2 regions of the Streptomyces sp. NPDC042259 genome follow, and region 1 is predicted to be linked to the other one. Evidence: riboswitches for the same ligand, from Rfam matches in the RefSeq annotation. Region 1 holds a riboswitch; the other holds the start of a gene.
The links. Region 1 has a riboswitch for cyclic di-AMP ahead of ACZ6MA_RS24510 (C40 family peptidase). Riboswitches for the same ligand answer to the same signal wherever they lie in the genome.

Region 1 (5,897 bases):
TGTAACGGAAGGCGCACCGCTCGACCGGGCAGCCGTAGCGGAGCATCTCCTCGATCGCACCGTCGAGCAGGGACCAGTCGGCGCGCAGCTCCGCCAGTTGCCCGGGATGGCGCAGCAGTTCGTGGACGCCGCTGGAGATGAGGTTGACGGTCGTCTCGTGGCCCGCGACGAGCAGGACGAAGGCCATGCCCAGCAGTTCGTCGGGTGAGAGCCGGTCGCCGTCGTCGTCCGTGGCGGTGGTCAGGGCGCTGAGCAGATCGTCGCCGGGCGCCTGCCGCTTGGCCTCGATGAGCGAGACGAAGTACCCGGTCATCGCCCGGGCGGCGGCGCCGGCGGCCTCCGGGCCGCTGGGCAGGACGATCTCGTTGGACCACTCGCGGAACGCGGCACGGTCCGCGACGGGCACCCCGAGCAGTTCGCAGATGACCGTCAGCGGCAGGGGCAGCGCGAAGGACTCCACGAGGTCGGCGCGGCCGAGCGGCAGCATCGCGTCGAGGAGTTCACCGGCCCGGCGCTCGATGCGGGGGCGCAGCTCCTCGATGCGGCGCGGGGTGAACTCCTTGGCGACGAAAGCGCGCAGGCGCGTGTGGTGCGGCGGGTCGACCTGGAGCATGTTCAGACCGATCGCGTATCCGCCGTCGTCCTCCCAGTCCGGCGAGTGGCGGATGTCGTTGCGCAGCCGGGGGTCCGTCAGGGCGGCCCGGGCCTCGTCGTTGCCGACGACCAGCCACGACTCGCGTCCGTCGGGGGTCCGCACCCGGTGGACGGGGCCCCGCTCCCGCAGGCTCGCGTAGAGCGGATACGGGTCCTGGGCGAAGTCCGTGCCGGCGGGCGTGAGGTCTTCGAGGGACGGCGTGGACACAGGCGTTTCCCTTCGTCGCTCCGGACCATGACCGGAGATCAAGTGGGGATTGGCCCCCACTTGCCGGACCCGACCCTAACATCAAGTGGGGAGGTGTCCACGCTTAGGGTTCCGTCGAGAGGGATCGCTCGCCCCGAAGTCGAACGGGAAGGGCCGCGAACGCTCATCACCCGTCAGTCCGCCCCGGTCGTACACAATGCGGAAGCTGTTATTCGGTCAGTCGGCGAGAACGCATCCGGAAGCGACGGGCGCATACCGTGGACCGTGCTTGTGACCCCCGGTGGGTTCCGCTCGCGACCACCGGTAACTCCCCTGCTATTCAGCGGCTTTCCCGCGCGGGCCGAAGCCGATTCGCATGCGGAGCGCGGTGTTGACAGGGGTTCGGGCGGGGCGGAAACGGACCCCGGTTCCCCGGTGTGACGTGAAGTGAACAAGTTCACAGAAGGGGGTCCGGGCTCTGTTTTCGGGCGGCCGATGATGCAGGATCTCTGATCGAACACACAAGAACCCGTCACAGAGGCGGGCGACCCGGGCGGACGCCGAGTCCTGCCGCCGACCGGGTGCAGATACAGATCAAGGATCGGCAGGAGCGGGAGACCCAAGCACGACGAACCACGATGGCGGTGGTTCTTGGGGTGAAGTCACTTCGGTGACCGGGCAACTTTGTCAGCCCGAACCCGACAGGTCACCTTTCGTAGGCGGATGACGAAGGGCTTTGGCATGTCTGCGTTTCCTGGCATACCCGCACTTCTTTCCCGGGCCGGAACGGCTTCCGTTCTGACCGCGGCCACCGTCACCGCGTCGATGCTGATCCCGACTCTGGCAACCGACGCACAGGCGGCGACTCCGGGAACGAAGGCGCTGCAGATCGCGGCCTCCAAGAAGGGGTCGCCGTATCAGTACGGCGCCACCGGTCCGAACCGTTTCGACTGCTCGGGCCTGACGCTGTACGCCTTCAAGAAGGCGGGTAAGGCTCTGCCGCGTACCGCGGCTTCGCAGTACAACAAGACCAGGCATCTTTCGTCCGGCTCACGTCAGCCCGGCGACCTGGTGTTCTTCCACTCGGGCAGCAACGTCTACCACGTGGGGATCTACGCCGGGAAGAATCAGATCTGGCACTCTCCGAAGCCGGGTAAGTCCGTGCGGCTGGAGAAGATCTGGACGAACAGTGTCTGGTACGGACGCGTCAAGTAGCCCTTGAGGCTGTTCGAAGCCCGCCCGGACGCTCCTGTGAGGGGACTGTCCGGGCGGGCCGACGGCTACCGAAGCGCCGCCGCGCGCGCCGCGTTATCAGCACAATGCGAAAACACCCGGCGGCTTGCCGCTTGTCTTTCGATGGCGCCCCCAGGATCCGGCTGGCTCAAATGAGTGAATGTCCGGAACTTCTTAAATCGGCCGGAGTTACTCAGGTCGCTTCCTTGTGAGGGGCGCTAAACGATCGAAAGGCATGGACGTGCTCAAGAAGGTACTCGCCACGACTGCGATGACGGTTTCCGCGGTCGGCGCCATCACCGCCCCGGCGATGGCGGTCGACAACGACAACAATGACGTCGCCAACGGCAACGCCGCCAAGACCGGTTACGGCAACACGGTCACCGGGGGCAAGGAAAGCCCGCAGATGAGCCTGATCCAGGGCACGCTGAACAAGCCGTGCCTGGCCATCGGCAAGCTCGGCATCCAGTCGGTTGTCGCGCTGATCAACATCGGCATCCAGGACATCCCGATCCTCACTTCGCAGCAGCAGCAGCAGTGCACCGACAACTCGACGATCAGCGACGGCGACGACCAGCTCTCGCACATCCTCGACGAGATCCCGATTCTGTCGGGCAACGGTTCCGCGAACGGCGGCCACTGACGGCCGGGAGCCTTTGACGTCATCCCCCTTTCCGGGCACGCGGGGTCCGGAAAGGGGGACGCTCTTGTGCCGGGGCCTTCATCACCCCGCGAGCCGGCATGACCGCCCGCGGCCGAGGCCCAAGTCCACGACGGCCCGCCCCGCCCGCTCAGGGCGTCAGACCGTGCTCGCGGCACGCCTGGTTCCAGCGCTCGGCGGCTTCCTTCGTCCGCAGTCGCGTACGGCGTGCCTCCGCCGCGTGCAGCCGGTGATACGCCGGGAACATCTGCCGTACCCGCAAGGACAGTTGCAGATCGGCGGGGATGATCCTGCGCAGCACGTAGAAGGGGGCGGGCGCGGTGAAATACGGCGGCTCGGGGTGCCGGGGGTCGTCGGGCTCGGCGGGATCCTCGTGGAAGAGCGCCGCGGTGCACCCCCGGGCGTACACCGCGGGCAGCACCGCGCGGTGCGCGGCGGCCACCACGGGCAGCAGCGCGGCGGGCGGACCGGGAAAGGCCACCACCAGCCCCGGGTGCTCGGCCGACACCCGCTGCGAGGCCCGGTCGAACCACGCCAGATAACCCACGAGCGCCCGGGCCACCGCGCGCGGCGCCGTGTGCCCGGCCACGCGCAGCTCCGCGTAGTGCATGACACCCTCCCGCAACGCCCCCCGGACGAACGGGCAGATGGCGCTCGACGGGCCCGGGCGTCCGATGGAGTCACCGATGTAGTCGCGCAGATAGGGCCGGAAGACGGCCCCCAGCTCGGTCCCCCCGTCGCCCTCGTCGTCGGTGTCACCGAAGACGACGGGAGCGGGCCGGAGCAGCTCGCCGCGCCGCGCCTCGGCCGGTGGCCCGGGGTCCGGATCAGGGCACACGGGCACCATCCTCCTCGGCGGCTTCGCCCACCCCCCGCGGCTCGGCCGCCACGCCCACCGGCGGCGTCCGCAGGGACCGGACACAGAACCAGGCGGCCAGCGCACCGAACAGTGCCGTACCGGCCGCCGCGATGGTCCACACTCCCCGGACGTCCGCGAGACCGATGCCCAGCCCGCCCATCACATACAGCCCGAGACCGGTGGCGAGGGAGTTGAACAGCCCGCCCGCCGACAGCATGGTGGCCCGCGACCCGGCGGGCACCTGCTCGTTGAGCGCGGCCTTGAGGCCGGGCATGCACAGCCCGGCCGCCATCACGAAGCCGATGTACAGCGGGACGCCGACCCAGCCGGAGGACGTGAGGGCGGAGCCGCCGAGGAACAGCCCAGCGGCCACGGCGGCCAGCACGATGACGCGGGCCCGCGCCCCCGGGTCGTGCCGGACCTTCCGGGCGACGACCTCCAGGAGCGGGATCTGCAACAGGTCACCGGTGCACCGGGCCGCGGCCAGGGCGATCAGGGAGCCGCCGGTGAGAACGTCGAAGTGCACGGTCCACTGCACGCCCGGCAGCCCCCGGAAGAGGCACAGCGCGGCGGCGCACAGCAACAGGCCGGTCAGCAGGCGGTCGGTGCCCAGCGCCCGGCGGCAGCCCCGCAGAGCCTCCAGCGACGCGGCGGTCAGCTCCCGGCGCACCCCCGCCCGGTCCACCCCGGGGCCGGCCCCCGCCGCCCCCGGTGACCGGCCGTGCAGCAGCACCGTCGTGCACACCGCCCCGGCCAGACAGGCGGCCCCGGCCAGCAGTTGCGGCACGGCCAGCCCCAGGAACTGCCCGGCCGCCGCCCCGGCGACGGTGCCGGTCACGATGCCGGCGTTCTCGGCCATCCGGCCCCGGGCGAAGAGCGCGTCGAGGCTCGCCGCGGGATCCTCCTGCCGCAGCCGGTCCACGGCCCAGGCGTCCAGGCTGCCCGAGGCGAACGGCGCGCCCACGGCCGCGATCAGCGTTCCGGCCACCGCCACCGTGGGATCGGCGGAGAAGAACAGCATGCCGTAGCCGGCCGCGCGCACGGCGAAGCCCACCACGACGGCGGCCCGGCGCCCGATGGCGTCCGCGAAGACCCCCGTCGGCACCTCCAGCAGGGCCTCCAGCAGCCATACCGAGGCGATGAGCCAGATGATGGTGCCGCTGCCCAGACCACGCTCGCCGAGCAGCAGCACCGACGTGACCGTCAGACACATGTCGCCGAAGAAATCGAGACCGGTCAGCAGCAGATACAGCCGCACCGTGGCGCGGCGCGCCGCACCGCCCGGTGTCATGGGGCCGCCCATCACCGCTCGTCGCCCCCGTGCGGCACGGGGACGACGCCCATGTCATAGCGGTACGGCCGGCCCGCCTCCTCGAAGGCGTGCCGGATCCGGTCCCGTACCTGCATGGGAATGCCCCCTGGGTGTCTGCGGGAGAACGCCGACTCGTGTTGGAACAACAGGAAAAACCCCTCCGCCCCGAACGTGTAACGAGTGTGGTCCGGCCCGAAACAGGGGCCGAAGGCCACGGTGAACAGCCGGTGGCCGTCGAAGGGGAACCACCAGGCGGGGTCCTCCAGTTCGGCCATGGTGACGTGGGACGGGCTCGTCGAACGGCCGGCGAACCACGTCAGTACCGTCAGCGACGACGCCCGCAGCGTCGCCACGTCCGCCCCGAGCCGGGCCGGGAGGTCCAGTACGAACCCGTCGGCCTCGCCCGCGGTCACCTGCCGCAAGGCCCGCCGGAAACGCGGCAGGGCCCGTTCGAGGTGCTCCTCCACGGGCAGTTCGTCACGGGCGGGCGCGGAGAGACGCCAGGTGGAGGCGCGGGCGTACGGGCAGTGGGTGCGGTCGATGACCGGCTGGAACCGGGACGGCCCGGCGGGCCCGCTCATGACAGAGCGCCGTTCGCCGGCTGCCCGGCCGCGAGCCGCCCGCGCAACTCCCGCCAGCTGCCCGGCTCGTCCCACCAGCGTTCGCCCCACCGCTCGGTGAAGGCGGCCACCGTCCGGTCGGCGAGGGCGTGCCCTTGGAAGACCGCGCTCCAGTACCCGGCGCGCGCCGTCTCCTCCCGCACGTGCCGTGGGTCGACCAGGCCGTCCGAGGCCGCGGCCACTTCCTCCGCCAGCCGCTCCGGCCGGGCGGCGCAGCGCAGGATCAGCCGGGCCAGTGCCCGGGTGTAGCGGTCCTCGTGACGGCAGTGGGCCGCCACCCGCTCCGCGGTGTCCGCCGGGATGCCGAGCGAGACCAGCCAGGCGGCCGACAGCCCGAGGGTCTCCACGACGAGGGCGCCCCACTCGGCGAC
Region 2 (5,897 bases), on a different contig from region 1:
CGGCGGCGGTCACACGTAGGCCGTCTGTGCCGCCTGCGGCGGCGGGCGCCCTGCGGGCGCGTCCTCAATCTCCCCCAGCTACCGCTGGGGGGACCCCCAGCGGGCTTGATTCGAGCCCGTCCGGCGATTGAGGACACCGCCGCGCAGCGGAGGTGCACAGGTCAAGACCCGCAGGGCACCGGGTAGCGTCGGGGGGTGCACGACGACAAGGACACACCCCCCGCGCCGCCCCTGTTCACCTGGGAATTCGCCGCCGATCCGTACCCCGCGTACGCCTGGTTGCGCGACCACGCTCCCGTGCACCGCACCACCTTGCCCAGTGGCGTCGATGCCTGGCTCGTCACCCGCTACGCCGACGCCCGCCAGGCCCTCGCCGACCAGCGGCTGTCGAAGAACCCGGCGCACCATTCCGAGGCCGCGCACGGCAAGGGCAAGGTCGGCATTCCGGGCGAGCGCAGCGCGAATTTGATGACGCACCTGCTCAACATCGACCCGCCGGACCACACCCGGCTGCGCCGGCTGGTGTCGAAGGCCTTCACCCCGCGCCGGGTCGCCGAGTTCGCCCCGCGTGTGCAGGAGCTGACCGACCGGCTCATCGACGCCTTCATCGACAACGGGGAGGCGGACCTGATCCACGAGTTCGCTTTCCCGCTGCCCATCTACGCGATCTGCGATCTGCTTGGTGTGCCCCGCGAGGACCAGGACGACTTCCGCGACTGGGCGGGCATGATGATCCGCCACGGCGGCGGGCCGCGCGGCGGGGTCGCCCGGTCGGTGAAGAAGATGCGCGGCTATCTGGCCGAGCTGATCCACCGCAAGCGGGAGGAGCTGGGAGAAGGAGGGGACGACGACCTCATCTCCGGGCTCATCCGCGCCAGCGACCACGGTGAGCACCTCACCGAGAACGAGGCCGCCGCCATGGCCTTCATCCTGCTGTTCGCCGGTTTCGAGACCACCGTGAACCTGATCGGCAACGGCGTCTACGCCCTGCTGCGCAATCCCGGTGAACGGACGCGTCTGCAACGCGCCCTGGCGGCGGGTGACGAGAGCCTGCTCGCCACCGGCGTGGAGGAACTGCTGCGCTACGACGGGCCGGTGGAGCTGGCGACCTGGCGGTTCGCGACCGAGCCGATCAGTCTGGGCGGGCAGCGCATCGCCGCCGGCGATCCCGTGCTCGTCGTGCTCGCGGCCGCCGACCGGGACCCCGAACGGTTCGCCGGGCCGGACACCCTCGATCTGTCCCGGCGTGACAATCAGCACCTCGGATACGGGCACGGCATCCATTACTGCCTGGGCGCGCCGCTCGCCCGGCTGGAGGGCCAGACCGCGCTGGCGACGCTGCTGCGCCGGCTGCCGGATCTGCGACTGGCCGCCGACCCGGAGGAGTTGAGGTGGCGCGGCGGGCTGATTATGCGTGGTCTACGCACGCTTCCGGTGGAGTTCACTACGCGTATCAGATGACCCTACGTCAGTTCGCGTGACCTTCGCGTGACCTCCGCTACACCGGCTTGTGACTCCCGTGGTCCGTCGCTATGTTCGACCACCATCAACTCAGCCGCCAACGAGAGGCCAACGCATGCGCTCCGGCAACGGTAGACACCGCAGACCCCGTCAGGTACCGGCGATCGTGGTCGCGGCGGGGGTGACGGGCGCGTCCCTCGCCATGCCGCTGCTCGCCGCCACCGGCGCGAACGCCGCCGATGCCCCGACGTGGGACAAGGTCGCCCAGTGCGAGAGCGGAGGCGTCTGGAGCTCCAACTCGGGCAACGGCTATTTCGGCGGGCTGCAGCTGACGCAGGAGATGTGGCAGCAGGGCGGCGGCACGGACTACGCGCCGCGCCCCGACCTCGCCAGCCGCTCGCAGCAGATCGCGGTGGCGGAGCGGATCCTGGCGAACCGTGGCCCGGACGCCTGGCCGAGCTGCGCGGTGTCCTCGGGGCTCGCCAAGGGCGGCAAGGCGCCGGAGGTCAACCCCGGCAGCACGCACACCCCCGAGCCGGAGACGTCCACCGGGCCCGCGCCGACGCGCACCACCCCCTCCACGCCGTCGACCTCTTCGCCTTCCCCCGACCCCGATTCCTCCGACTCCTCCCGGAAGCCCTCGCCTTCCGACAAGCCGTCACCTTCCGACAAGCCGGCCTCGCCCTCCTCCTCGCCGTCTTCCCCCACCTCTCCCGCCTCGCCGTCCGCCCCCACGGGGACCGGCCGGCCGAGCGGCGAGCCCACCGGGCCCGCGACCGGGGAGTCCCCCCGCCCCACGGACGGCACTTCGGACGGCAAGCACCGCACGCCCGCCACCGACGATCCCACCGAGATCCCCTCGACCACACCCGGTGCGCCCTCCGGCACCCCGGCCCCCGGCAACGCGGACAGCACGGACGGCACGGACGCCGGCAAGGAGCACACCGGGACGCCGCGTTCGGACACCGGCCGCGCCTCGCGGGACGGCGGCGCGCGAACGGACCAGCCGGGCGCCGGTGACTACACGGTGCGCCCCGGTGACAACTTGTCAGCCATCGCGGAGGAACACTCCGTCGCAGGCGGCTGGTCCACCCTCTACCAGGACAACAAGAAGGTCGTCGGCTCCGATCCGGACCTCATCCAGCCTGGTCAGAAGCTTGAGGTCCGGAAACACCCCACGAAATAGAGCAGACTTCGGGGGGAATGTCCGTTCCAGTCGAAAGTGAGACATGGGTCTCGTTGACTTTTGGTCGGAAGGTCCTCATCCGGAGTTTGTTCATGGGGTCTCACCTGCGGAAACGAGGTGTTCCCGTGGGTAACAAGAGGCAACTGTGGCTGGAATCAGGGGTTTGAACCCGTACGCCAGCTGTGTCTAACGTCGTCACCGCTCGCCACCGCGAGCACCACGGCCGCCACGCCGAATCCTGCCGGCGGCCGGAGGGGTCGTCGCGAAAGCGCCGTAGGCAGGAGCGGGGGAACCAAGGTAGGCGCCGGAACGGTCCAGCCGATCACCTGATCGACAGGAGCGGGACGGCTTGGGGTGAAGCCGGGTGTGCACCACACACCGGGCCGGGCAACTCACAGCCCGAACCCGACAGCTCACCTCGTAGGCGTCGGTGAGGAAACCGACTCATGTCCAAGGGCAAGCACCGTCGTCCGTCCAAGGCCGTTCGTATCGTCACGCTCGCCGGCGTCGCCGGTGTCGCCGTCGCCGCGCCGCTGATGGCCACGACCTCCGCCAACGCCGCCTCCGTCTCCACCTGGGACGCGGTCGCGCAGTGCGAGTCCGGTGGCAACTGGTCCATCAACACCGGCAACGGCTACTACGGCGGTCTGCAGTTCTCGCAGTCCTCCTGGAACGCCGCCGGCGGCCAGGCCTACGCCGACCGCGCCGACCACGCCACCAAGAGCCAGCAGATCGCCGTCGCCGAGAAGCTCCTCGCCATGCAGGGCCCGGGTGCCTGGGGCTGCGCCGGTGCGGGCGGTCTGACGTCCGGCGGCCCGAAGGCCGACGTCGACACCTCCGGCTCGTCCTCGCGCGGCACCTCCACCAAGTCGCACGCGGACCGCAGCGAGCGCCAGGCCCCGCAGCAGACCGCGCCGAAGGCCGCCCCGCAGCTGCAGTCCGACGACGAGGACGACGCTCCGGCCCCGGCCCCGAAGCAGACCGCTCCGAAGGCCACCCCGAAGTCCTTCAAGAAGGGCGACGGCGAGTACGAGGTCAAGTCCGGCGACACCCTCGCCAAGATCGCCGAGGCCAAGAAGGTCAAGGGCGGCTGGCAGAAGCTCCACGAGCTCAACAAGGACATCGTCGAGAACGCCGACCTGATCTTCGTGGGCCAGCACCTGCACCTCAGCTGATCCGGCGGGCCGGCCGCCGCGCCGCGCCCCCAGTGTTCACAGCGGACCGCCCCGCTCCGACGCGCGCCTTCCCCCCGGGGCGCGCCGGAGCGGGGCTCCGCCGTTTCCGGGGCCCCGCCGGCTCCGGCGGTCCGGCCGTCCGGCCCGCCGTCCGTGTTTCCCGCTCGGCGAACACATCGGCTATTCGTCCGATGATCTCGGCATTTGTGCGGTTTTTCGGCTCGCCAGGTGGTCCACCGGCGGGGGGAACCTCCGGAGCCCGTTAGGCTCGGGGGCAGAACTCCAGACACACACGAAGGAGACGCACGTGCCGTCTATCGACGTCGTCGTAGCTCGCGAGATCCTCGACTCGCGAGGCAACCCCACGGTCGAGGTCGAGGTCGGCCTCGACGACGGCTCCACGGGCCGTGCCGCCGTGCCGTCCGGCGCCTCCACCGGCGCCTTCGAGGCCATCGAGCTCCGCGACGGGGACAAGAACCGCTACCTCGGCAAGGGTGTCGAGAAGGCCGTCCTCGCCGTCATCGAGCAGATCGGCCCGGAGCTCGTCGGCTACGACGCCACCGAGCAGCGCCTGATCGACCAGGCCATGTTCGACCTGGACGCCACCGACAACAAGGCCTCGCTCGGCGCCAACGCCATCCTCGGCGTCTCCCTCGCCGTCGCGCACGCCGCCTCCGAGGCGTCCGACCTGCCGCTCTTCCGCTACCTCGGCGGCCCGAACGCGCACCTGCTGCCCGTTCCGATGATGAACATCCTCAACGGTGGGTCGCACGCCGACTCCAACGTCGACATCCAGGAGTTCATGATCGCGCCGATCGGCGCGGAGTCCTTCTCCGAGGCGCTGCGCTGGGGCACCGAGGTCTACCACACCCTCAAGGCCGTGCTGAAGCGCAAGGGCCTGTCCACCGGCCTCGGCGACGAGGGCGGCTTCGCCCCGAACCTCGGCTCCAACCGCGAGGCCCTCGACCTCATCCTCGAGGCCATCAAGGAAGCCGGTTACACCCCCGGCCAGGACGTCGCGCTCGCGCTCGACGTCGCCGCGTCCGAGTTCTACAAGGACGGCTCGTACGAGTTCGAGGGCAAGTCCCGCTCGGCCGCCGAGATGACGGACTACTACGCGGAGCTGGTCGCCGCGTACCCGCTGGTCTCCATCGAGGACCCGCTGTTCGAGGACGACTGGGACGGCTGGAAGACCCTCACCGAGCGCCTCGGCGACAAGGTGCAGATCGTCGGTGACGACCTGTTCGTCACCAACCCCGAGCGCCTCGGCCGCGGCATCGAGGAGGGCGCCGCCAACGCCCTGCTGGTCAAGGTCAACCAGATCGGTTCGCTGACCGAGACCCTCGACGCCGTCGAGCTGGCCCAGCGCAACGGCTTCAAGTGCATGATGTCCCACCGCTCCGGCGAGACCGAGGACGTCACCATCGCCGACCTGGCCGTCGCCACCAACTGCGGCCAGATCAAGACCGGTGCCCCGGCCCGCTCCGAGCGCGTCGCCAAGTACAACCAGCTGCTGCGCATCGAGGAGATCCTCGACGACGCCGCGGTCTACGCCGGCCGCAGCGCCTTCCCGCGGTTTCGCTCTGCGAACTGATTAAACGCGGCAAGGGCTGACATACCCGCTGTGAACGGGCGCTGAACGGCCCCGGCCGAAAACCCTCCCGGGACAGACGGCAGCCTCACTACGTCCTCGGCCACGGTCCCGTACCGTGGCCGAGGACGTACGTTCGTTCAGAGACCACGGGGAGGCGACGTGGCGGCGGAACGGTTGCCCACCGCGACCAGGCTCAAGGCGCTCGGCACGGTGCTCGTACAGGGCCCGTCGGCCCGCGGCGGCCGGGTCTACCGCGCCCGGCCGCCCCGCCGCAGCCGGCTCACCGGCCGGGCCGCGCTCCTCGCGCTCGTCGTCTGCTCCCTGGTCGTCGCGCTGGCCTACCCCATGCGCCAGTGGGTCACCCAGCGCTCGGACATCGCCGACCAGCGGCGCCAGTCCGAGCGCGCCCGCGAACAGGTCAGACAACTGCGGGAGCAGAAGGCGCGGCTGGAGGACCCGGCGTACGTCGAGCAGCAGGCGC

Region 2: it holds a riboswitch for cyclic di-AMP, as region 1 does, so the genes downstream of both, ACZ6MA_RS23865 (transglycosylase family protein) here and ACZ6MA_RS24510 (C40 family peptidase) in region 1, are expected to answer to the same signal.

Annotation. Positions count from the first base shown of each region.
Region 1 is NZ_JBVJDW010000010.1:44,645-50,541, forward strand. Features, by position in the region: gene ACZ6MA_RS24505 (cytochrome P450 family protein) at 1-862, opposite strand, end outside; cyclic di-AMP (ydaO/yuaA leader) riboswitch at 1,414-1,578, shown strand; gene ACZ6MA_RS24510 (C40 family peptidase) at 1,583-2,056, shown strand; gene ACZ6MA_RS24515 (rodlin) at 2,316-2,717, shown strand; gene ACZ6MA_RS24520 (DUF6875 domain-containing protein) at 2,866-3,573, opposite strand; gene ACZ6MA_RS24525 (MFS transporter) at 3,563-4,897, opposite strand; gene ACZ6MA_RS24530 (hypothetical protein) at 4,897-5,487, opposite strand; gene ACZ6MA_RS24535 (hypothetical protein) at 5,484-5,897, opposite strand, start outside.
Region 2 is NZ_JBVJDW010000009.1:221,320-227,216, forward strand. Features, by position in the region: gene ACZ6MA_RS23850 (DUF6479 family protein) at 1-19, shown strand, start outside; gene ACZ6MA_RS23855 (cytochrome P450 family protein) at 196-1,461, shown strand; gene ACZ6MA_RS23860 (transglycosylase family protein) at 1,577-2,647, shown strand; cyclic di-AMP (ydaO/yuaA leader) riboswitch at 2,907-3,089, shown strand; gene ACZ6MA_RS23865 (transglycosylase family protein) at 3,094-3,822, shown strand; gene eno (phosphopyruvate hydratase) at 4,130-5,416, shown strand; gene ACZ6MA_RS23875 (FtsB family cell division protein) at 5,576-5,897, shown strand, end outside.